Regions from separate parts of the Nocardioides lacus genome, predicted to be linked through region 2. Evidence: riboswitches for the same ligand, from Rfam matches in the RefSeq annotation. Region 2 holds a riboswitch; each other region holds the start of a gene.
What was found. A riboswitch is a leader RNA that binds a small molecule or an ion and turns the genes downstream of it on or off. The one in region 2 is predicted to bind cyclic di-AMP.

Region 1 (7,674 bases), 340 kb from region 2:
CGGTCCCGACCACGGGCTCGCGCACGGCCAGCGGCAAGGACGGCCTGCTCACCTTCCCGATCGTCGACGACCTGGCCACCCTCACCTGGCTGGTCAACCTGGCCGCGCTGGAGCTGCACGTGCACCAGTGGCGGGTCTCCGCGGACGGCGAGCCGCTGGGGGCGGACCGGATCGTCATCGATCTCGATCCCGGCGAGCCGGCCGGCCTGCACGAGTGCTGCCAGGTGGCGTTGCTGGCGCGCGAGCTCCTGGTCGGCCGCGGACTGGCCAGCACGCCGGTGCTCAGCGGTAGCAAGGGACTGCACCTCTACGCCCGGCTTCCCGCCGTCCTGCCCAGCGAGGAGTCCTCCGCCCTGGCCAAGGAGGTGGCCGAGGAGCTGCAGCGCGAGCACCCGAAGCTGGTCACCGCGACGATGACCAAGAGCCGGCGTACGGGCAAGGTCTTCCTGGACTGGTCGCAGAACGCAGGGTCGAAGACGACCGTGTGCCCCTACTCGCTGCGCGGACGCGAGCAGCCGACCGTCGCAGCTCCCGTCACCTGGGCCGAGGTGGAGGGCGGCGCCGAGGACCCCCTCGGCCTGGAGCAGCTGCGCTTCGAGGACGTGCTGGATCGCATGCGGGAGCACGGGGATCTCTTCGGCGCGGACTAGACCCGTCGCTTCGCAGCGGCGGTGGGAGCAGTGTTACCGCGGCGTGGCGACCCCGTGGCGAGCTTGTAGGACCGGCGTGGATCCGACGGGGTGGCGGCCGGCGGAGCGCCGACCTAGCGTCGGCGGCGTGGAGATCTCCACCGTTCCGCACCGGCGGGCCGCTTCGGCCCGTGGCTGGCTGGTGGCCGGCGGGCTGGTGATCGTGGTGGCGGTGGTGCTTCTCGGCGTCCAGGCGCTGCTGGGGGTGCAGCCTTCGGTGGTCGCCGGCCACGACCTGGCCGGCAAGGCCGATCGCGGCACGCTGCTGCTCTCCACGCAGGCAGCGGTCGGCCAGCTGCGTGTCGGGGACGTGATCACGTTCCGGCCGCCCGCGCCGTACGACCGCGGGGTCCGGGTGACCCGCGAGGTGGAGGCGCGCGACCTGCTCGGCGCCCTCACCGCGAGCGACGCCGGCGTCGATCCCTGGCAGCTGCCCACCAGCGGACCCGACGTGGAGCGCGCGGTGGTGCGGGTGGCCTATCTGGGCTACCCGTTCCTCGGCTCCGGCTCGCTGCTGGAGCGGGTCCTGCTGCCGGTCGTGCCGGTGATGGTCATCGCCGCGGCGGTGCTGATCGCGGCCGGACGGACCAGGCGCCGGCGCACACCGCGCCGGGCCGCGTGAGGACTTATCCTGCCGGGTCGAGCCGTGACCTCTATCCTTCTCCCGTGGTTCATCGTGTGCTGGTCGTCGAGGACGAGGAGGACATCGCCTTCCCCCTCGTGCGCACCCTCGAGCGCGAGGGCTACGACGTCAGCTGGGTCCAGACCGGCGCCGCTGCGCTCGAGGCGCTCGACGGACGCACCGAGATCACGCCCGACGTGGTCATCCTCGATCTCGGGCTGGGCGACATGGACGGTCTGGACGTGTGCCGGGAGGCTCGCTCGGCCGGGTACGACGGCGGCATCATGATCGTCACGGCCCGGGCCGGTGAGCTGGACCGGGTGGTCGGGCTCGACTACGGCGCTGACGACTACCTCGCCAAGCCGTTCGGACTGGCCGAGCTGCAGGCCCGGGTGCGCGCGCTGCTGCGCCGTACCGGTGTCCGAGCGGTCCCCGGCGCCGAGGGCGGGCTGCGGATCGACGTCGCCGCCCACCGGGTCTATGTCGACGACCGGGAGGTGCCGCTGACCGGCAAGGAGTTCGAGGTGCTGGCCGTGCTGGCCCACGCTCGGGACAAGGTCGTCCCCCGCGAGCGGCTGATGGCCGAGGTCTGGGACGAGAACTGGTTCGGCTCGACCAAGACGCTCGACGTCACGATCGGGCGGTTGCGCAGCAAGCTGGAGTCGGCCGGTGTGGCCGACCGGGTGGTCGCCGTCCGCGGCGTGGGGTTCCGCCTCGAGGGCAGCCCCTCGGATGCTTAGAAGGCTCGTCCTTCTCCTTCTCGCCCTGGTCCTCGTCCTGGTGCCGGCTGGCTACCTGCTGCGCACCTGGTCGGTGGAACGCTCGGTGCGCTCCCACGATGGCGAGGCGGGGCATCGAGACGTGCTGGTGCTCGCCGCACTCCTCGACCAGCGGCTCTCCTCGGGCGGGATCGTCGACCCGTCCCTGTTGCGGCCCATCGCCGGACCCGATGTGGCGATCCGCTACCACCCGGCTACCGGCCCCGACGTCGAGGTCCGTGGGTCGGGCTACACCGGCTCCCTGGACACGGACCCCGGCAGTGCCGACGTGTGGTCGGCGGCCCGCACCGCCGACGGCGGGTACGTGCTGCTCAGCGAGGATGCCGGGGTCGTCCGTGCCACCGCGTGGCAGAGCCGGTCGGACCTGGTGCTCCTGCTGCTGATGACGGTGGTGGTGGCGACGTTGGTGGGTCTGCTCCTCGCCGGGTGGTACACCCGGCCGTTCCGTCGACTGGCAAGGGCGGCCTCGTCGCTCCGCAGGGGCCGGTTCGAGCTCGACCTGCCGCGGCGCGGTGCTCCCGAGGTGCGCGCGCTAGCCGAAGCGCTCGATGCCAGTGCGCAGCAGCTGCAGGACCGGTTGGCCGGGGAGGACGAGTTCGCCCGCCGAGCCTCGCACGCGCTGCGCACGCCGCTGACCGGACTGCGCTGGGAGCTGGAGGAGGCGGCGGTCCGCGACGACCTGCCCGAGCATGTCGCCACCGCGCTGGCCCGCTCGTTGCGACGGGTGGACCAGCTCGACGAGGTCACCGGCGAGCTGATCGCGGCGGCGCGAGGCCGCGCGTTGGTGGCGGGGGCCACCCTTCCCCTCGAGGCGCTCGCCGGTCAGGTCGCCCAGCGTTGGGCCGACGAGCTCGACGCACACGGCCGGGAGCTGACAGCGCAGATCGAGGGCGGCGCCGCGACGACGTACACGCCCGGTCCGGTGGAGCAGATCCTCGAGCTGCTCCTGGTCGACGTGGTCCACCGCAGCAGGGGCGCCGTCCGGATCGGCTTCGCCGTGGGCACCGAGGCGCACCTGCGCATCACCGTGCGGGCAGCGTCCGCCCGATCGGAGCGCAGGACGGGCGGCGCGCCGATGGCACGGGCCCGGGCCGTCGCAACCGCCCTGGGCGGCCGGCTCGAGGGCGAGTACGCCGCCGACGGCGTGGAGATCGTGCTCCCCAGGCGCTGAACCGGCCCTTGATGCGACAGGATGGGGACATGACGAGTGGTACCCACCGGCCGATCGAGACCTGGCTGACCGACATGGACGGGGTGCTCGTCCACGAGGAGGTGCCCCTGCCCGGGGCCGCCGACTTCATCGAGGCGCTCAAGGCCACCGGCCGCCGCTTCCTCGTCCTGACCAACAACTCGATCTTCACCCAGCGCGACCTGCGCGCCCGGCTGCTCGGAAGCGGCATCGACGTGCCCGAGGACGCGATCTGGACCTCGGCGCTGGCCACGGCGAAGTTCCTGGCCGACCAGCGCCCCGGTGGCTCGGCATACGTCGTCGGCGAGGCCGGCCTGACCACGGCGCTGCACGACGTGGGCTACGTGATGACCGACCGCAGGCCCGACTACGTGGTGCTGGGGGAGACCCGCACCTACTCCTTCGAGGCGATCACCCGCGCGATCCGGCTGATCGAGGGCGGCGCGCGCTTCATCGCGACGAATCCGGACCCGTCCGGGCCCTCGCAGCACGGCACCCTGCCGGCGACCGGCTCGGTGGCGGCGCTGATCTCGACCGCGACGGGGCGCACGCCGTACTTCGTGGGCAAGCCGAACCCGCTGATGATGCGCACCGCCCTGAACCGGATCGAGGCGCACTCCGAGACCACCGCGATGATCGGCGATCGGATGGACACCGACGTGATCAGCGGGCTCGAGGCCGGCCTGCGGACCTTCCTGGTGCTGACCGGTTCCACCCGAGCCGACCAGGTCGAGGGGTTCCCGTACCGACCGACCACCGTGGTCGACTCGGTCAAGGATCTGATCCCCCTGGTGCACCCGCCGAAAGCCGACTGAGACGGCGCGACCGAACCGGCTGTCGAGGCGGAACCGCGTGATTTGAATCGCATTCAAGTTGAGGATTCACGCTTAGCGTGTGACCTGCGTCACTGAATCAGCGGCACCCTGTTTGGATTTCCGCTGATTGGTATGCCTACCGTCTTGATCGTTTGCGCCAGCAAGCACCGGCCCCGGCACACGCCGAGTCCTGCCCCTTCCGGAGCCGGTTCCGTAAGACGATCACCCAGGGGCAGGAGCGGGGGACCCAACGTTCCACGCGGCGGCGCCGGACCACCGGCGTGCCGCTCGGGGTGAAGCCGGACGTCTCGCAGTTCCAGGACGTCGGCCGGGCACCTTCTCGCCCGAACCCGACAGCTCACCTCGCAGGCGTGGGAAGGACACCCACGCATGCCCAACTTCATTCGCACCACCATGGCCGCGACCGCCTGTGCCGGCCTTATCGCCCTTCCGGCCGTCGGCGCCCACGCCGTCGGCGCCCCGACCACCAGCCTGTCGAGTTTCACCCTGCCCGCCGCGGCCCCGGCGAGTGCACCGGCGAGTGCACCGGCGGACGGTGCCGCCACGGCCACCTCCAAGGCCGCGGTCGTCACCCCGAGCGCCAAGCCGCGCCTGACCAAGCACGAGCGCAAGCTGCGCATCGAGCACCGGCGGAAGGTCCGGCGCAACCACCGGGTGGGACGCGCGCTGCACGTCGCCGCCCGGCAGCAGGGCGACCCCTACCGCTGGGGTGCCACCGGCCCGACCTCTTTCGACTGCTCCGGTCTGATGCTCTACTCGTTCCGCGCGGTCGGACTGCACCTCCCGCGGACGGCGGCGGCTCAGTCCGGCGCGGTGCGCCACATCTCCCGTGCGCACATGCGGCGCGGCGACCTGGTGTTCTTCACCTCGGGTGGTCACGTCTACCACGTGGGCATCTTCGACGGCTGGAGCCACGGTCGCCGCATCATCATCCACGCGCCGTACTCCGGCGCCGACGTGCGCAAGGAAGCGATCTGGACCAACGGCTGGTTCCCCGGCACGCTGCGGCTCTCCTGAGCGCGCCCGCCGGCGGGTCCGGACGCTGTCAGCGCGAGAGCTGACGCGCCCGGATCTGCTCGGCGAAGACCGCCCGCCGCAGTGCCGAGCGGGTCCGCTCGTCGGGCGGGAGCGTGATCACCAGCTCGGTGATGTCGCGCTTGGGGGTGCTGCGGAAGAGGTCGCCGTCGAGGGCGAACTCGGCGCCGCCGAGGTTGAAGTGGGCCCGCAGGCTCGGCTCCTCGCCCTCCTCCGGCGTCGGCAGCGGCTGCGGCATCTGGCAGCGCAGGGCCGCCTCGCTCACGTCGAGCAGCGACGCCTCGAACTTCTCCTCGCCGTACTCCAGGATCAGCGGCAGCGCCACCGACACCCGCACGTGGGCGCGCCGGTTGGTCACCCGGACCTTGCTGATCGGCTCCGCGTGCCAGATCCGGACCTTGCCGTCGATGGCGCGCTCGGTGACCCGCACCGACTGTGCGTAGAGACCCACCGCCGAGGTCCACTGCACCTCGAACGGCCGGCCGATGTCCAGGTCGGTGTCGAGGGGAAGCCCGAACGGGCGGGCCAAGATCAACGCACCCTCGGTGATCCCCTCCACCCGGCTGGCGAACTCGCCGCTCTCGCCGCGCAGCAGGACCGGCTGGTTGACGTCGGGCGAGTGCATGCCCTTCTGATCGGCCGGGACCCGCGGTTCCGGAGCCGCCACCCGCGAAGGCGAGCTGGATATCCTGGGAGTCACTGCGACATCGTGCCAGGAGAACCACGCTTTCCGTGGCGGTACTGGCAATCGCGTGCACATTTCTGCCGGCTTAGGGCCGGTCACCGTCTCTGAACCGCCGAACGCCGGTGTTGGAAGCGGTATCGGCCGTCGGGGAGCCTGATCGTCGCGTAGGTGGGGTCGTGGGCGCGTCTGTGGTGGTGTCCGCAGAGGAGGGATCCGTGGGCGAGGTTGGTGTGGCCGCCGGTTGACCAGGGTTGGTCGTGGTGGGCGTCGCACCAGGGTGCGGGGACGGTGCAGCCTTCTGCACGGCAGTGTTTGTCTCGTAGGGCGAGGGCTTTGCGCTGGGTTGGGGTGAAGAGTCGTCGGGTGCGGCCCAGGTCGAGGGGTTCGGAGTTGCCGCCGAGGACGGCGGGGATGATGCCCGCGGTGCAGGCCAGGCGGCGGGTTTCGCCGGTGCTGATGGGGGTGCCGTCGTCGAGCCATGCGACACCGAGGTCGGCCTGTAGCTGGTCCAGGGTCATGGTGACGATGACGGTGGTGGCGTCGCCGCCGTGGGCGGGGAGTCGGGTGGGGTCGGTGTTCTCCAGGAGTTGGGCGAAGGCGTGGGCGAGGAGCCGGCTGCGGGGTTGGACTCTGCCGTCGGCTTCCAGGGCGGCGATGCGGGGTTGGGTGTAGGCCTGCAGGTAGGTCCGCAACCGATGACCCACGACCTCGGGCACGATGCCGTGGATCCTCGTCATGCCGTCGCCTTGGTCGGTGATCGACAACGTCGCTCTCGCTTGGGCCTGTTCCTCGAGCCGGTGGATCGCTGCGGCTTCGGCGGCTTCGGCAATGTCGGGGGCGATGACCTCTAACAGATGCGTGGTGAGGCGGCGTAGGTTCTTGGGCCGGTGCTCACTCGCGAGGTCGCACAGGGTGACCTCTGCCTGGGCGAGGACCTCGGCGGGTAGGTCGTCGGGCAGGTCGTCGAGTCCACGGAGGATGACGCGGGCGTGCTCGAGACTGAACCGACCCTGTGCGAGCCTTGCCCGGACCACCGGCCGACCCTCCAACTCCTGGGCGAGACGTAGCGTGGCGTGCGCGGCGGGACTCTCGACCCGGTGCTGGGCGATCAGCCAGGCTGCGACATCGCGGGCACCGACCTCGGCGGCCACATCGTCGGCGGAGGCGACCACGCGCAGGTACAGCTCCTCCAGCCGCGTCCGGGACCGCATCAGCGCGGCGAGCGCTTCCTTCTTCTCATTCGTTCCCAGGAAGACCGGGTTCGCGTCCGTGGCCTGGTCGAGGGCAGCAGCGATCGTGGCGAGTGTCGCCTGGATCTGATGCATGAGGACCACCACCGAGAGAGATCAGTTCGAACGCATGTTCGAAGCCTAGGTGGTCGGATGTGTGTGGTCAACCCTCTTTCAACAAACGCGTTCGGCGGAGATCTCGTCGTACTGGATCACGGCCATGGTGGCCCGACGCAACTGTGCTCAAGGCACTCAACCCGGCCAAGACACCGGGCCACGCTGGTACTGGCCCACGCTTTTCGTTTCCTCAGGCCAACCCGAAGCAACGGCCGCCTTCAAGGATCGAGGCGGACCGAAAGTGACCGCTCGACCCGCAGAAGGTGACGTCTCAACCCGTCGAAACTGACGCCTCGACGTGGGTTGTCCACAGTTGTCTGGACCAGGCCTGTCCAGGCAGCACACCGCGACGTACGGTGCTGCGACTGGAGTCCTCACTCGGGAACGGAGTCCGGCCATGGAGTCGACATCTTTTGTCGAGAGCGTCAGGCCTGTCGACGGACAGGTCGTCGAGCTGCTCGACGCGCAACTGCGCGCGGCCGTCCGGCAGGAG
Region 2 (7,674 bases):
CAGCTCGCGGATCTGTGCCTCCAAGGTGGTGGCGCACTCGATCCCGGTGACGGTGGCGGCCAGGCCGACCATCTCGCCGATCCGGGAGCGGGTCTCGGAGGCGGTGAAGTAGGAGCGCACCCGAGTGCGCAGATCGCGGCTGGTGCCGACGTAGAGGACCCGCTCGCGGTCGTCGCGGAACAGGTAGACCCCTGGTGCGTGCGGCAGCGACTCGGCGAGGTGGCGCTTCTTGCGCTGCGCGGTGGAGACCCGTGCGGAGAACGTCTGGAGCTCCTCCAGGGTGTGCACCCCGAGGCCGCCGAGCCGCTCCATCAGGCCGTGCAGCACGTCGACGGTCGCGCGCGCGTCGGAGAGCGCGCGGTGGTTCGGCGTGGTGCCGGAGCGGAAGACCTGCGCGAGCGAGGACAGCTTGCAGTTGGGCGCGTCGTCGCGGGTGATCACCCGGCGCGCCAGCTTCGCGGTGTCGACCACCTCGAAGGCCGGCCAGGGCCGCTGCTGGCGGGCGGCGAAGTGCTTGAGGAAGCCGACGTCGAAGGGTGCGTTGTGAGCCACCAGCACGCACCCCGCGGCGAACTCCAGGAACGCCGGCAGCGCCGACTCGATCCCTGGCGCATCGGCCACCATGGTGTCGCTGATGCCGGTGAGCACCGCGATGAACGGCGGGATCGCGCTGTGCGGGTTGACCAGTGTCTGGAACTCGCCCAGGATCTCGCCGGCACGGACCTTGACCGCGCCGATCTCGGTGATCATCGACCCGGCCTCGGCCGAGCCGCCGGTGGTCTCCAGGTCGACCACGCAGAACGTCACGTCGCGCAGCTGGCGCCCCAGCTCGTCGAAGCTGCGCTGGGACTCCCAACGCGATCGCGCTGTCGCTGCTGCGGTGCTGCTCATGTCCGTGACCGTAGGACCGAGCACCGACAGTTCCGGGGCGGCGCGCTGTGTCGGCGCACCTATCCTTCACTTCGTGACCACAGCCCCGGGCCCGGTGCCCTCCGTCGCCGAGCTCCCCGAGCCGGTGCGGACGCGGATCGTCGCGCTCAGCGCCGAGGTGCTCCCGCAGGTCCCCGAGCTGCCCGCCACCCTGCGACGGATCGCGGCGTTCGCGCCCGCGCGCCGGGCGCGGGCCGGAGGTACGGCGATCACCGCCGCGCTCGAGGCGGAGCCCGACGCCGAGGAGGGGCTGCGCGAGCGGCTCGCGGTGCAGCTGCGCTCCTCCCGTCCGCGCTACGCCGCGGACCGGTTGCCCTCCGGTGCCGACCCGGCCGAGGCGGCGGCGTTCGCGTGGCTGGTGCGGCCGGTCGGCTGGACCGAGCAGCTCGACGAGGCGCTGCGCGGGCTGCAGACCCGGACCCGGGTCGCCGATCAGGACGTGACCCGCCTGCAGCGCCGGGTGGACCAGCTCGAGCAGGAGCTGCGCGAGGCCCGCGAGCGTCGCCGTACCGACCTCGAGGCGGCCAGGCAGGAGAACCTGCTGCTGCGTCGCCGGTTGGGCGAGGCGCGGGCCGGCGGGCGCGAGGCGCTCGCGGGGGTCGAGGAGACCCTCGCCGTCGCGGAGGCCGCCCGGACCGAGGCCGAGGCTACGGTCGCCGGCCAGGCCCGGGAGCTGCGCCAGCTGCGGGCGCGTGTCGCCCAGCTCGAGGCCGAAGCCGGCGACGAGCGCCGGGCAGCGCGCAGCGAGCGCGAGGAGGCCACGCTGCGCTCGCGGCTACTGCTCGACACCATCATCGACGCCGCCTCCGGACTGCGCCGCGAGCTCGCCCTGCCTCAGGCCAGCGGCACGCCGGGGGAGAGCGTGGAGGCGACGTACGCCGAGGCACCGCCCGGGCCCGCCGGACGCAGTCGCACGGTCGCCAGCCTCGGCGAGTTGGAGGGCTACCTGGCGATGCCCCGGGCGAGGCTCGTCATCGACGGCTACAACGTCACCAAGCAGGCCTGGCCCGCCTCGGCGCTCGACGCGCAGCGGATCCGGCTGATGCAGGCGCTGGCGCCGCTGGTCGCGCGTACCGGTGCCGAGACGACCGTCGTCTTCGACGCCGCAGCCGTGCCCGGTGCCGCTGCCCGTCACCTGGCCGGCGCGCCGCGCGGCGTGCGGGTCGTGTTCAGCCCGGCCGGCGTGATCGCCGACGACGTGATCCGTGAGCTGGTAGCGGCCGAGCCCCCGGGGCGGGTGGTGCTGGTGGTGAGCGACGACCAGGCCGTGGCGCGCGACATCGCGCTCAGCGGCGGCCGGCCGGTGCCGACACCGGTGCTGCTGCAGGCGCTGCGCTGACCGGGGCCGGGGTCGGCATCGCTGCGACACACCGGCCGACCGCCGTACCAAAACTGTCGGTGGTGGCTGCGAACGTCGCCGACATGAGCACGACGATCGATTGCGACACCTGTGTGGTGCGAGGCCTGGAGTGTCACGACTGCGTGGTGACGGTGCTGCTGGGCCTGCCACCCGAGCTGACGATGGAGGACGAGGAGAGGCGGGCGTTGCAGGTGCTCGCCGACGGTGGCCTGGTGCCACCGCTGCGGCTCGTCTCCCCGGTGGAGGGTCCCGCGATCGAGTCGGCCTAGCCGATGCGTGGGGCTCCTGATACGGATGTGACAGGAGTGATGCGTGGGTCAGATTGGATATCGACACACTGTGGAGAGGGATTGGCAAGGCTGTGCCGCCCTCGGTTAAGGTCTAGGTCACTTGGTGCCCGAGGCAGTGGATCACACCGGATCCGCGCGGGTGCCGCGCTGAGTCGTGAGCCACATCGGGGTGGATCACGAGCCGGGGAACCATCGACGGCCTGGCCGTCATCTGGGGTGAATCTCCCGCAAGGCACGTCCGAGGTGGACGTGAGGAGTGGGAGTAGGGCATGTCGTGCCCGAATCCGTCAGCTCACCCGGTAGGCGTACGACAGACAAGGGAGAACGCCCGCTCGTGCTGAACGGTCGGAACCGCCTCATCGCTGGTATCGCGACGCTCGCCGTCGCCGGAGTCGTGGGGATCCTGCCCTCGACCTCCGCCCACGCGACCCCCTCCATCAAGGACGTCCAGGCACAGGTCGACGACCTCTACCAGCAGGCTGACGCCGCCGGTGAGAAGTACGACGCCGCGAACGTCCGGCTCAAGCAGCTGCGCAGCGAGCTCTCCGACCTCCAGGCCGACCAGAAGCGCCAGGACAAGGCGCTCAGCGGTGTGCGCGACCAGGTCCGCGACTCGGTGATGCGTCAGTTCGAGGGCTCGAACATGTCCGCCGTGGGCCAGGTCGTCGTCAGCGACGACCCCAAGGCGTTCCTTGCCGGGCTGTCCACCATGTCCGCCTACGACGGCATCCAGGACAGCCTGCTCACCGACTACTCCCACCAGGTGCAGGCGCTCGAGCTGCGCCAGCAGGCGACAGCGAAGCGCGCCGCCGACGTCACCGCCACCCAGGCCCAGCTCAAGGCGGCCAAGGCGACGATCGACGACAAGCTGGCCGAGGCCAAGAAGGTCCTCGACGGCCTGCAGGCCAAGCAGCGCGAGGCACTGCTCTCCCGCGATTCGACGCGGGTCTCGACCGACGACATCGCTGCCACGGGCAGCGCCGCCACGGCGATCTCCTACGCGATGGCGCAGGTCGGCAAGGCCTACGTCTACGGCGCGGCCGGGCCGAACGCGTTCGACTGCTCCGGCCTGACCATGCGCGCCTGGGGCGCCGCGGGCGTCTCGCTGCCGCACTCCTCGGCCGCGCAGTACAACTCCGGTCGTCACATCGCCGCCTCCGACCTGCAGCCCGGCGACCTGGTCTTCTACTACCACCCGATCAGCCACGTCGGCATGTACATCGGCAACGGCCTGATCGTGAACGCCGAGAACCCGAGCGTGGGCGTCAAGGTCACCGGTCTGTACTCCATGCCCTACGTGGGCGCCGTCCGCCCGGGCTGACCCGCACCAACCCCGACCACCTCACCTGGGTCGGGTCTGATTGACTCGGCGCCATGACCACGGACCGCCGCTCCTCGCGAGTGGCGGTCCGCGTCGTCGTGGCGGCTGTCGTCGTGCTGGCGGTGGCCCTCGGCGTGCTCGCCTGGCGGCTGCACGGCCGGGACACCTACGTGGTGCCCGCAGGAGCCGCCCGTTCGGGCCGGCCGGCGGCCGAGCAACCGGGTGAGGCGGCGGCCGCGTTGAACGCCCTGCAGCGAGCGGTGCGCGACGCTCGGCCCGACCAGGTCCAGGGCACGGCCGCTCGGACGGCCGTGGCCAACGCGGTGGCGCTGCGGGTGCAGGACTTCACCGCACGCTACGTCGCGCAGGACGGTGCGGTGGCGCGCGACGGCTCGTGGAGTGCCGACGTCGCGATCACCTGGCGGTTCGGCGGCGTCGACGCCTCGACCGCCTCGACGGACGTGAGCGCTACCTTCGCCCCGGCCGGCGACGACGGCGGCGGCCGTGTCGAGGTGACAGGCTTCGGTGCCGGTGAGGGGCGGCTGCCGTTGTGGCTCGCCGGCCCCGTGCAGGTCCGGCGTACGGAGGACGCGACGGTGGTGCTCGCCGGCAGCGGTGTGGCCGCGCAGCGGCGCGCGGCGCGGTACGGCACGCTGGCGGACCGCGCCGTCGCGGCGGTACGCAAGGTGCTGCCCTGGCCACACCCCGACCTGGTCCTGGAGGTGCCGTCCGACGAGGCCGGCCTGGAGCGCATGATGGGTGCTGCGAGCGGCACCTACCACGGCGTCGCCGCGGTGACCGCCAGCGTCGACGGCAGCGCCAGCGGCCCCGTGCACGTGCTGGTGAACCCGCAGGTGATCGGTGGCCTCAACACCCAGGGCGCGCAGATCGTGCTCAGTCACGAGGCGACGCATGCGGCGACCGACGTGGCCACCAACCAGACCCTCCCCCCGTGGCTGCTGGAGGGCTTCGCCGACTACGTCGCGCTGCGCGACGTCACGCTGCCCCTGTCCACGACCGCCCGCCAGATCATCGCCGAGGTGCGCACGGACGGTGCGCCGGCGCACCTGCCGGGCTCGGCCGAGTTCAACGACCAGTCGGAGTCCTTCGGCGCCGAGTACGAGGCGGCCTGGCTGGCCTGCCGGCTGCTGGCCCGGCTGGGCGGCGAGCAGGCCCTGGTCCACCTGTACGACGACGTCCGCGGCGGTGCCGGCCTGGACGCGACGATGCGCCGCCAGTTCGGCTTCGGGCTCACCGACTTCACCACGCAGTGGCGCCGGGAGCTGCAGGGGCTCGCCCGGTGATCACCGTGCGGCGGCTCTCGCTCGCCATGGCAGCCGGGGGAGCGGTGGCCTTCGTCGTGCTCGCCGTCGTGCTGGTGCCCTGGCACCCCTACCCGGGCGGCCGGCTGCACCCGCCCAGCGCCCAGAGCGTCTTCACCCCGGCGCAGATCGAGCGCGCCACGGCGTACTCCCACGCGGCGCGCTGGCTGGGCCGCAGCAGCCTGGTCGTCTCGGTGCTGGTCGCCTGCCTGCTGGGCTTCACCCGCTTCGGACGGGCCGTGGACGCGCGGCTGCGCGGCCCGTGGTGGCTGCGGACCACGGTGCTGGTGGTGCTGGTGACGGTCCTCGGCCGGATCGTCACCCTGCCCTTCGACATCGCGCTGCAGCACCAGCAACTGCGCTACGGGCTGTCACGGCAGAGCTGGGCGTCGTACCTCTCCGACCTGGGGATCGGGACCGGCGTCACCGTGGTGGCCACGGCGATCGCGGTGGTGGTGCTGCTCGGCATCGCACGACGCTGGCAGCGGGCGTGGCCCGCGATCGCCGGCGTCGTGATCGCCGCGCTGGTGCTGCTCGGCTCCTTCGTCTACCCGGTCCTGGTGGAGCCGCTCTTCAGCGACTTCACGTCACTGCCCCAGGGCGACCTGCGCACCCAGATCATGCAGCTCGCGGCGAAGGAGCACGTCCACCTCGACGACGTCCTGGTCGTGGACGCCTCGCAGCGGACCACCGAGCTCAACGCCTACGTCACCGGCTTCGGATCGACCCGCCGGGTGGTGCTCTACGACAACCTGATCCACGACCTGCCGCGAGGCGAGGTGCTCTCGGTCGTGGCCCACGAGCTCGGGCACGCCCACCACGACGACGTGCTGAGCGGGACCCTGCTCGGGGTGGCGGCGGCGTTCCTCGGCGTCGGTCTGCTGGGCCTCCTCCTCGGCCGTCGCGGGACCCGGCTGCGTGACCCGGCCGTGGTGCCGTTGCTGCTGGCGCTCTTCGCCCTGGCCTCGGTGCTGGCGCTGCCGGTGGAGAACACCATCAGCCGGCAGATCGAGACCCGGGCCGACGTGGCCGCCCTGGAGACCACCGGGGACGAGGGCTCGTTCGTCGCGCTGCAGCGCCGGCTGGCGATCAGCGCGCTGGCCGACCCGACGCCGCCGGCGTGGTCGCAGTTCCTGTTCGGGTCACACCCGACGGCACTGCAGCGGATCGCCGTCGCGAAGCGGGTGCTGGGCGGCAGGTGAGCGGCGCCGCCGTCACGTGCACGCGCCCTGGTGCGTAGCGCCCGCGACCTTGTCGCAGGTGTTGCCGAACAGATCGCTCACGTGCGGGCCGAGCAGGAACACGATCCCGGCGATCAGGGCGGCGATGCCGGCGGCGAGCAGCGCGTACTCGGCCGCGGAGGCCCCGCGGTCGGTGCGCTGTCGCTGCTCGGTCATCGCTATCCGGCGGATGCCGGTCGGCGTGCTCGCCCGGGTCATGCGGTCAGCCGCCGGTGGTGTTGGTCGCCTTCGAGCAGTCCGAGTTGCTGACCGAGTTGCAGGTGTTCTGGAAGACGCTGTGCAGCTTGTCACCGAAGACGAACACGATGCCCACCACCAGTGCGGCGACGCCGGCGATCAGGAGCCCGTACTCGACGGCGGACGCACCGCGCTCGTCCATCTTGGCCAGGCGCGCGTCCAGCATGATGCGCAGATATTCCAGCATGAAGAGTCCCCCTCAGGATCTTTTCCCCCGGGCGGGGCGAACGCACCCGCCGATGTGTCCATGGTCACCTGAGGAGGGCTCGCGGGGGATCGGGTGATGGTGCCGACCGGCGTAGTCCGTTCGGACTATCCGGGGGAGCGGGGTGGTCCCGGGTCAGCTCGTGGAGCCGGTGGGATTCACGCTGGAGAGCAGCCCGATCCGCATGGCGGTGACGAGGGCCTGGGCCCGGTTGGCGGCGCCGAGCTTCTGGTAGATCCGGGCGATGTGCGACTTGGCGGTGGACTCCGAGAGGTAGAGGCGCTCGCCGATCGCCGCCGCGCCCAGTCCGTCGGCGAGGAGGACCAGCACGTCGTGCTCGCGATCGGAGAGGCGGGTCGACTCGCTGGTGTGCCGGCGCATCATCGCTCCGACCAGCCCTGAGCAGACGAACGACCGCGGCGAGACGGCCGCATGCCGGGCGGCGCGGACGACCTCCTGGGAGGGGGCGTCCTTGCCGACGAAGCCCGAGGCGCCGGCCTCCATCGCGGCGAAGATCTGGTCGTCCCCGGAGTGCATGGTGAGCACCACCACGCCGGTGGTGTTGCTCTGGCGCCGGATCGCGCGCAGGATGTCGAGCCCGGTGCCGTCCTGCAGCTGCAGATCGGCGACGACCACGTCGGGGGAGAGCCGGGCGTAGAGCGCGAGCGCATCGGCGACGGTACCGGCCTGAGCGACCACGTCGAGATCCTCCTCCAGGTCGATCACGCCCGCCAGGCCCTCGCGGATCAGCTCGTGGTCGTCCACCAA
Region 3 (7,674 bases), 1.2 Mb from region 2:
GCTGCGCCCCGATCCGGTGCAACCCGACCCGGCCACGGGCCCTTCGGGAACGGGAGCGCCCGGGACGATTCCCGGCGACACCCCGGCCGATACCGCACCGGGCCACGAGCCCCCGGCACGGCCCGACCCGCTGCGGTCCTCGCGCACCGGTCGCGCCTGGGTGTCGATCATCGCGCTGGGCGTCGTCCTCGTCCTGCTGATCGTCTTCATCGCCCAGAACACCCGCAGCGTGACGGTCTCGTTCCTCGGCTGGCAGGGCCGTACGCCGCTGGCGGTGGCGCTGCTGATCGCGACGGTGGCGGGTCTCTTCCTGGCCGGCGTCGCCGGAACGCTGCGGATCTGGCAGCTGCGCCGACGGGTCAAGCGTGAGGCCAGGCGCGATACCAAGCGGCGCCGGGCCGCGTGATCGCGTGTACGCCGACACCAAGCCCTGCCAGCTCTGCGGCGCGCCGGTCGACCTGCGTCCGCGCGAGGCGGGCGACCCCACCCGGGTGACCGAGGCCGACGGGACCCCCGACGAGCGGGTCTGCAGCAACGCCGAGTGCCCCTCGAACCGCGCCGCGGAGGACGCCCCGCTGCCCTGAGCGCGCCCTGGCCGCCCGCTGAGCGCGCCCTGGCCGTCGCCACGCCAGCGTCGGCCGGCTGGTGCAGCACGGCGGGTGTAGGAGGAGGGCGAATCAGGTACAGCGAGGTCGACGACCACCGCGGTGGCCCATCACCGCCATGACACGAAGGAGCCGCTATGCCCACGCGCACCGCACGCACCGCCTGGAACGGCACGCTCGAGAAGGGCTCGGGCCAGGTCGAGCTGACCAGCTCCGGCGTCGGGACCTATGACGTGTCCTTCCCCAAGCGCGCCGCCGAGGAGGCGGGCGGCGCCACCAGCCCCGAGGAGCTGATCGCCGCGGCCCACACCGCCTGTTACGCGATGCAGCTCAGCGCGGAGATCGCCCAGCGCGGCGGCACGCCCGAGGCCCTCGACGTCCAGGGGGACGTGTCGCTGGGCCCGGACCAGGCGGCCGGTGGCTTCAAGCTCACCGGGATCAAGCTCGCCGTACGCGGCGAGGTGGACGGCCTCGACGAGGCCGGCTTCCGGGAGGCGGCCGAGGCGGCCAAGGCCAACTGTCCGGTGAGCAAGGCGCTCACCGGTGTCGACATCACCCTCGACGCCGCGCTCGAGAGCTGAGCGTCGCGGGTACGGCGGAGGGTCGCGGCGTGACAGATTGGGCCCCATGAGCGCCGATCCCGCGATCCTCACCGAGCCCGGCCCCCAGCCCGACGCCGAGGCCTCCTACGGCCCCGAACCCGACCAGGTGGCGGACCTCTGGCGCGCGGACCGCGACCACGCGGGACCCGGCGATCGAGGCGACAGGCCGCTGCTGGTGATGCTGCACGGCGGCTTCTGGCGTCCGGCCACCGACCGCATGCACACCCGCCGGCTCGGCGCCGCGCTGCGCGCGGCCGGCTGGTCGGTCGTGGTGCCGGAGTACCGGCGCGTCCCGGGCGACCCCGACACCACGACCGCCGACGTCCGGGCCGCGCTGGCAGCCCTCCCCGAGCTGATCGGGCATCGCCCGAGCGGCGTCGTCGTCCTCGGCCACTCCGCCGGCGGCCACCTGGCGCTCTGGTCGGCCGCCGCGGCTCCGGCCAGGGACCTGGTGCTCACCGTCGCCCTGGCTCCGGTCGCCGACCTGGTCCTCGCCCACCGGCACAACCTCGGCAGCGGAGCCGTGACGGCGTTCCTCGGCACCCCGCCCGAGCTGCGGGCCGACCTGGACCCGGTGCGCCTGGCGGCCCCGGCCACGCCGGTGGAGATCCTGCACGGCACGGCGGACGATGTCGTACCGCTGGCGCTCGGCAGCTCCTATGCCGGCGCTCACCCGGACACCCGCCTGCACGCGCTCGCGGACGCCGATCACTTCGATGTCATCGATCCGGGCTCGGCCGTCTTCCCCCGCCTGCTCGAGGTGCTCGGCCGGGCCGGAGTTTGACCTTGGCGGGAGCGATCTGCCTACCCTCGGTGCGTCCCGGGACCTCCGGGCCGACCGCCGCGTGACGCCGAGTCCTGTCCCGCGCGGCGGTGACACCGACCTGTTCGGGCAGGAGCGGGGGACCCAGGAACCGCGGGTCTGACGACCCTTGGGGTGAAGCCGTGCACGCGCGGCCGGGCATCTTGCGCCCGAACCCGACAGCTAACTCCGCAGGCGCGCAGGAGATCACCCATGCGCATGCGCACCCTCGTATCAGCGGCTGCCCTGACGGCGGCCTCGCTCGTCCCGGTCGTGGCCACGGCCGCTCCCAGCTCGGCCGTCACGGCCCACACCTGGCAGCGGCTCGCCGAGTGCGAGTCCAGCGGCCGCTGGCACGTCAACACCGGCAACGGCTACTACGGCGGCCTGCAGATCAGCGCCGGCACCTGGCGCGCCTACGGCGGCCGTCATTTCGCCTCGCTGCCCCACCGTGCCAGCAAGCACCAGCAGATCAAGGTCGCCAACCGGATCAAGGCGCATCAGGGCTGGGGCGCCTGGCCGGCGTGCTCGAGTCGCATCGGCGTGCGCTGAGGCTCACGTCGGTCGACCCGCCCGAAGTGGGCACTGGTCCCAGGGCGCGGTCGACCGACGACCGCCCGGCGAGAGGTGGAGGACATGCTGCTGGAGGGCAAGACAGTCGTCGTCACGGGCGGGAACAGCGGGATCGGTGAGGCCATCGTGCTGGCAGCCGCCGCCGAGGGCGCCAACCTCGTCATCGACTACGTCGCCCATCCGGAGGAGACCGAGTCGCTGATCAAGCGGGTCGAGGACGCCGGCGGCCGCGCGGTCGGGATCGAGGCGGATGTGTCCAGCTCGGGTGACCTGCACGCGATGGTCCAGAAGGCGGTCGACAGCTTCGGCCGCCTCGACGTGTTGGTGAACAACGCCGGCATCGAGACCCGAACAGGGCTGCTCGACACGAGCGAGGAGGACTTCGAGAAGGTCCTGGCGATCAACATGAAGAGCGCGTTCTTCGGCAGCCAGGCCGCCGCGAAGCAGTTCATCGCGCAGGGGGAGGGCGGCCTGATCCTCAACATCTCCTCGGTGCACGAGGAGTGGCCCATGCCCGGCAACATCGCCTACTGCGTGTCCAAGGGCGGGATCAGGATGCTCACCAGGACGGCCGGCGTCGAGCTGGGGGAGCACGGCATCCGGATGGTCAACGTGGCGCCCGGTGCGGTCAGCACGCCGATCAACGCCTCGACCGAGTCCGACCCGGAGAAGATGAAGCGGCTGGAGGCTGCGATCCCGCTCGGTCGGATGGCCGAGCCGCGCGAGATCGCCGACGTCGTCGTCTTCCTCGCCTCGGGCAAGGCCGCCTACATGACGGCGACGACGGTGACCATCGACGGCGGGATCATGCAGGGCAGCGTCGGTCTGTGACAGCCGGCCCGCGGTGCCGCGGCCTCAGGCGGCGGCCTCGGCCGACTCGTCCAGGAGGCGGTTGACCTGCTCGGTGGAGCGCTGCGCCCATCCGGTGCTCGCGAGGACACCGAGCAGCAGCACGACGACGCCGACCACGGTGACCAGCCACCACAGCGGATGGGTGTGGGCGGCGAAGGACGGCCCGAGGTTCGTCGCGGCCCCGACGCCGGTGAGGGTGCCGGCGAGGGCCACGCCGATCGCCGAGCCGGTCTGACGGCAGGTGGAGGCGACCCCGGCCGCCACGCCGGCCTGCGAGACCGGCATGCCCGAGACAGCGGTGTTGGTGATGGGGGCGTTGATGGCACCGAAGCCCAGCCCGAACAGGACGTAGCTCGTGCCGATCAGCCACCAGGAGGTGTCGGTGGTGAGGAACGTCAGGCTGATGCCGCTCAGCGCGAGCATCGTGCCCGCGAAGACGAGCGAGGGGCGGGTGCCGAACAGGGAGACCAACCGGCCGGAGGCGAGCGAGGCGACCAGCGTGGTCAGCGCGAGCGGCAGCATCCGCAGGCCGGCGTCGAAGGGGGAGAGCCCGCGCACCTGCTGCAGGTAGAGCGCATTGACGAAGAGGAAGGCGCCGTACGCCGCGAAGGCGATCAGGGCGGTGATCGTGGCCGAGGCGAACGGCACGCTGCGGAAGAACCGCAGGTCGAGGAACGGTTCGGCCACACGGCGCTCGACGAGGACCAGGCAGAGCGCGGCGAGCACGGCGACGGCGAGCAGCACCACGATCCGCGGTGACCCCCAGCCGGCCTGGGGCGCCTCGATCAGGGCGTAGACGAGGCTCGCCAGGAAGACGATCGCGAGCGTCTGGCCCACCCCGTCGATCCGGCGCGGCCGAGCGGCCCGCGACTCGGGCACGAAGAAGTGGCACAGGATCACCGCCGCCAGCGCGATCGGGACGTTGATCCAGAAGATGCCGCGCCAGCTCACGTGCTCGGTCAGCAGGCCGCCGACCAGCGGGCCGAACGCCATCGACACCCCCACCACGGCGCCCCAGACGCCCACGGCGCGAGCCCGCTCGCGGCGGTCGGTGAAGGTGTTCGTGATGATCGACATTGCCACGGGGTTGAGCATCGACCCGCCGATGCCCTGGAGGACGCGCGCGCCGACCAGTGTCTGCACGTTCGGCGCGAGGCTGCACAGCAGCGAGGCGAGACCGAAGACGGTCAGGCCGATCTGGAAGACCCGGCGCCGCCCGACCCGGTCGGCGGTGGCGCCGCCCAGGAGCAGGAAGCTCGCGATCGCCAGGGTGTAGCCGTCGATGGTCCACTGCAGCGTCGAGACGTCGGTGTGGAGGTCGGCGCGGATGGAGGGCAGGGCCACGTTCACGGCCGTGGCATCCATCGAGACGATCAGCAGACTGCAGCAGCAGATCGCCAGCACCAGACCCTTGGACGGCGGCTCGATCTCGCGGCTCGTGCGACGGGCGACTGGTCGATCGAGCTTCGGGGCAGCCGGTTTCGTCGTCATCGTTAGCAATGCTAACTGCCGCCAGGGAACGCTCACGCGTCGATGACATCGGTCGAGGAGTGGTCTTGGGCACACTTTCGCGGTGCAAAGGGCCACCGTCGCGCCAGACGGGGCCGGTGGTCCGTCGTCTCGCCGTACTCGCCGCCGTACTCGCCGCCGTGCTGGTCCTCGCCGGTGGGACCGCCGCGGGTGTGCGACATCTCCGTGCCGACCACGACGGGCGTCGCGGAGTGCCGGTGTACGCCGTCGCCCCCGCCGTACCGGTGGCGACCCGCGTGGTGCGACATCGGGGCGCGCCGCCGACGTGCATCGTCGCCACGCACGGCTCCGGCGCGGGGCCGTCGTCGGGCACGACCTGGCTCGATCCGCGTCCGAGTGGTGGTGAGCTGCTGTGGCGCCCCGGGCTGAACTCCCGCCACTGCCGGGCCTCGCTCGCCGTGCTGGACGCCGCGCACGCCCGCGCGCTCGTCGCCGCCGTGGACAGCGCCCCGGTGCAAGCCCCCGGGCGCTCCAGCTGCCCGATGGACGACGGGAGCAGCGTCACCGCCTACCTCTCCCATCCCGGCACCGCCGAGGCGGAGGTCGTCACGATCGAGCTGAGAGGCTGCCAGCTGGTCGCCGCCCCCGGCCGGAGCGTCCTGACGACGACCACGGCACTCCGCCGCGCGCTCGGACCCCCGCCGAAGGGTCTTTGACTTCGAGTACTCGAAGTTCCTACGGTCGAAGACGTGAGCACGAGGAGCCACCGCTACACGATCACGGAGACGGCCGCGCTGACCGGTCTCCCGGCCACCACCCTGCGCTACTACGAGTCGATCGGCGTGATCGCGCCGATCAGCCGCGGCGCGAGCAGCAGGCACCGGGTCTACGACGAGGACGACCTCGACCAGGTGATGTGGGTCGCCTGCCTGGCGGCGACAGGGATGTCGGTGAGCGACATGCGGACCTACATCGCCAACGGCGGCCAGGGTGCGGCCGCCGCCCGGGACCAGATCGACCTGCTGGAGCAGCAGGAGCGGCGGCTGGCGGTCGAGGCGGAGCAGGTGGCGCTGCGACAGCGCTACGTCCGGCTCAAGATCGGTTACTGGCAGGCCCTCGAGGCGGGCGACGAGGCCCGCGCATCACAGCTCTCGGACGAGGCGTCCGCGCTCGCGGACCGCCTCAAGAGGACCACGAAGAACGAGGAGAGACGTTGACCTTCACCGCCGACCGCCGCCACCGGGCCACCCGAGGCGGGCTCGAGCACGTCAGCGACGAGGAGTACGGCGCCTGAGCGCCGTACGTCCGCGACCACCCCACCCCGAAAGGAAAAGTCTGTTGATGCGCGTCAACGCCTACGCCGCACCCGCCGCCGGAGAGCCGCTGGCACCGACAACCGTCGAGCGCCGCGACGTCGGCACGAACGATGTCCTGATCGAGATCGAGTACGCCGGCATCTGCCACTCCGACATCCACACCGTGAACGGTGACTGGGGACCGCAGCCGTTCCCGGTCGTCCCGGGCCACGAGATCGTCGGCCGGGTGACCGAGGTCGGCGACGGCGTGACCCGGCACCGCGTCGGTGACCGGGTCGGCGTCGGCTGCATGGTGAACTCCTGCGGCGAGTGCACCAACTGCCGCAACGGCGACGAGCAGTACTGCCGCCGGGGCATGACGCCCACCTACGCCGGCACCGACAGGGACGGCACGACCACCCAGGGCGGCTACTCGACCCACGTGGTCGTCGACGCCGACTTCGTGCTCTCGGTGCCCGACGGCCTCGACCCCGCGGCCGCCGCTCCGTTGCTGTGCGCCGGGATCACGACGTACTCGCCGCTGCGCCGCTGGGGCGCCGGGCCGGGCAAGAAGGTGGCGGTCGTCGGTCTGGGCGGCCTGGGCCACCTGGCCGTCAAGATCGCCCACGCCCTCGGTGCCGAGGTGACGGTGCTCTCCCAGTCGCTGAAGAAGCAGGAGGACGGCCTGCGGCTCGGGGCGGACCACTACCACGCGACCGCTGACCGCGAGACGTTCAAGCAGCTGGCGGGGCGCTTCGACCTGATCCTGAACACGGTCAGCGCGAGCATCGACCTCAACGCCTACCTGCGCCTGCTGGCCGTGGACGGCACCCTGGTCAACGTCGGGGCCCCGGCCGAGCCGCTCAGCCTGCACGTCATGTCGCTCATCGGCGGCCGTCGCTCCTTCGCCGGCTCGATGATCGGCGGCATCGCGCAGACCCAGGAGATGCTCGACTTCTGCGCCGAGCACGGCATCGGCGCCGAGATCGAGGTGATCCCCGCCGAGAAGATCAACCAGGCCTACGAGCGGGTGCTCGCCTCCGACGTCCGCTACCGGTTCGTCATCGACGCCAGCACGCTGCGCTGAGCACCGGAGATGGTCGCCGGGCTCCTTCCGTGCCGCGTCACCATGGAAGCATGGAGGGAGCCCGCGACCGTCTCGACGCCGAGCGGCGGCAGACGCTGCGCCGGCTGGCGAACCTGACCAGCGACTTCGACGCCGTCGTCGCCGCATCGCGCGACACCAATGCCGACGACGAACACGATCCCGAGGGTGCGACCATCGCCTTCGAGCGCTCGCAGGTCGACACGCTCGTACGCCAGACCCGGCGCCGACTCGGCGAGATCGAGGCCGCCGTTGCGCGGCTCGACGCGGGCACGTACGGCGTCTGCGAGGTCTGTGGCGGCCCCATCGGGGAGGGTCGGCTGGAGGCCCGGCCGGCCGCGCGCACGTGCATCCGGTGCGCCTCCGCGTA

Region 1: another riboswitch for cyclic di-AMP. It lies ahead of P5P86_RS06595 (C40 family peptidase); the one in region 2 lies ahead of P5P86_RS08220 (C40 family peptidase).
Region 3: another riboswitch for cyclic di-AMP. It lies ahead of P5P86_RS13740 (transglycosylase family protein); the one in region 2 lies ahead of P5P86_RS08220 (C40 family peptidase).

The regions. Positions count from the first base shown of each region.
Region 1 covers NZ_CP123620.1:1,406,470-1,414,143, forward strand. The annotation lists gene ligD (non-homologous end-joining DNA ligase) at 1-650, shown strand, start outside; gene P5P86_RS06575 (hypothetical protein) at 778-1,311, shown strand; gene P5P86_RS06580 (response regulator transcription factor) at 1,356-2,051, shown strand; gene P5P86_RS06585 (sensor histidine kinase) at 2,044-3,261, shown strand; gene P5P86_RS06590 (HAD-IIA family hydrolase) at 3,291-4,094, shown strand; cyclic di-AMP (ydaO/yuaA leader) riboswitch at 4,288-4,478, shown strand; gene P5P86_RS06595 (C40 family peptidase) at 4,485-5,132, shown strand; gene P5P86_RS06600 (PilZ domain-containing protein) at 5,161-5,775, opposite strand; gene P5P86_RS06605 (HNH endonuclease signature motif containing protein) at 5,931-7,160, opposite strand; gene P5P86_RS06610 (hypothetical protein) at 7,579-7,674, shown strand, end outside.
Region 2 covers NZ_CP123620.1:1,744,213-1,751,886, forward strand. The annotation lists gene P5P86_RS08205 (DEDD exonuclease domain-containing protein) at 1-891, opposite strand, end outside; gene P5P86_RS08210 (NYN domain-containing protein) at 965-2,269, shown strand; gene P5P86_RS08215 (hypothetical protein) at 2,353-2,559, shown strand; cyclic di-AMP (ydaO/yuaA leader) riboswitch at 2,728-2,901, shown strand; gene P5P86_RS08220 (C40 family peptidase) at 2,915-3,901, shown strand; gene P5P86_RS08225 (hypothetical protein) at 3,955-5,205, shown strand; gene P5P86_RS08230 (M48 family metallopeptidase) at 5,202-6,425, shown strand; gene P5P86_RS08235 (Flp family type IVb pilin) at 6,438-6,662, opposite strand; gene P5P86_RS08240 (Flp family type IVb pilin) at 6,667-6,888, opposite strand; gene P5P86_RS08245 (response regulator transcription factor) at 7,042-7,674, opposite strand, start outside.
Region 3 covers NZ_CP123620.1:2,902,868-2,910,541, reverse strand. The annotation lists gene P5P86_RS13760 (LapA family protein) at 1-406, shown strand, start outside; gene P5P86_RS13755 (hypothetical protein) at 411-584, shown strand; gene P5P86_RS13750 (OsmC family peroxiredoxin) at 743-1,186, shown strand; gene P5P86_RS13745 (alpha/beta hydrolase) at 1,233-1,991, shown strand; cyclic di-AMP (ydaO/yuaA leader) riboswitch at 2,078-2,222, shown strand; gene P5P86_RS13740 (transglycosylase family protein) at 2,223-2,561, shown strand; gene P5P86_RS13735 (SDR family NAD(P)-dependent oxidoreductase) at 2,646-3,413, shown strand; gene P5P86_RS13730 (MFS transporter) at 3,438-4,925, opposite strand; gene P5P86_RS13725 (hypothetical protein) at 5,042-5,620, shown strand; gene P5P86_RS13720 (MerR family transcriptional regulator) at 5,654-6,121, shown strand; gene P5P86_RS13715 (NAD(P)-dependent alcohol dehydrogenase) at 6,246-7,286, shown strand; gene P5P86_RS13710 (TraR/DksA family transcriptional regulator) at 7,337-7,674, shown strand, end outside.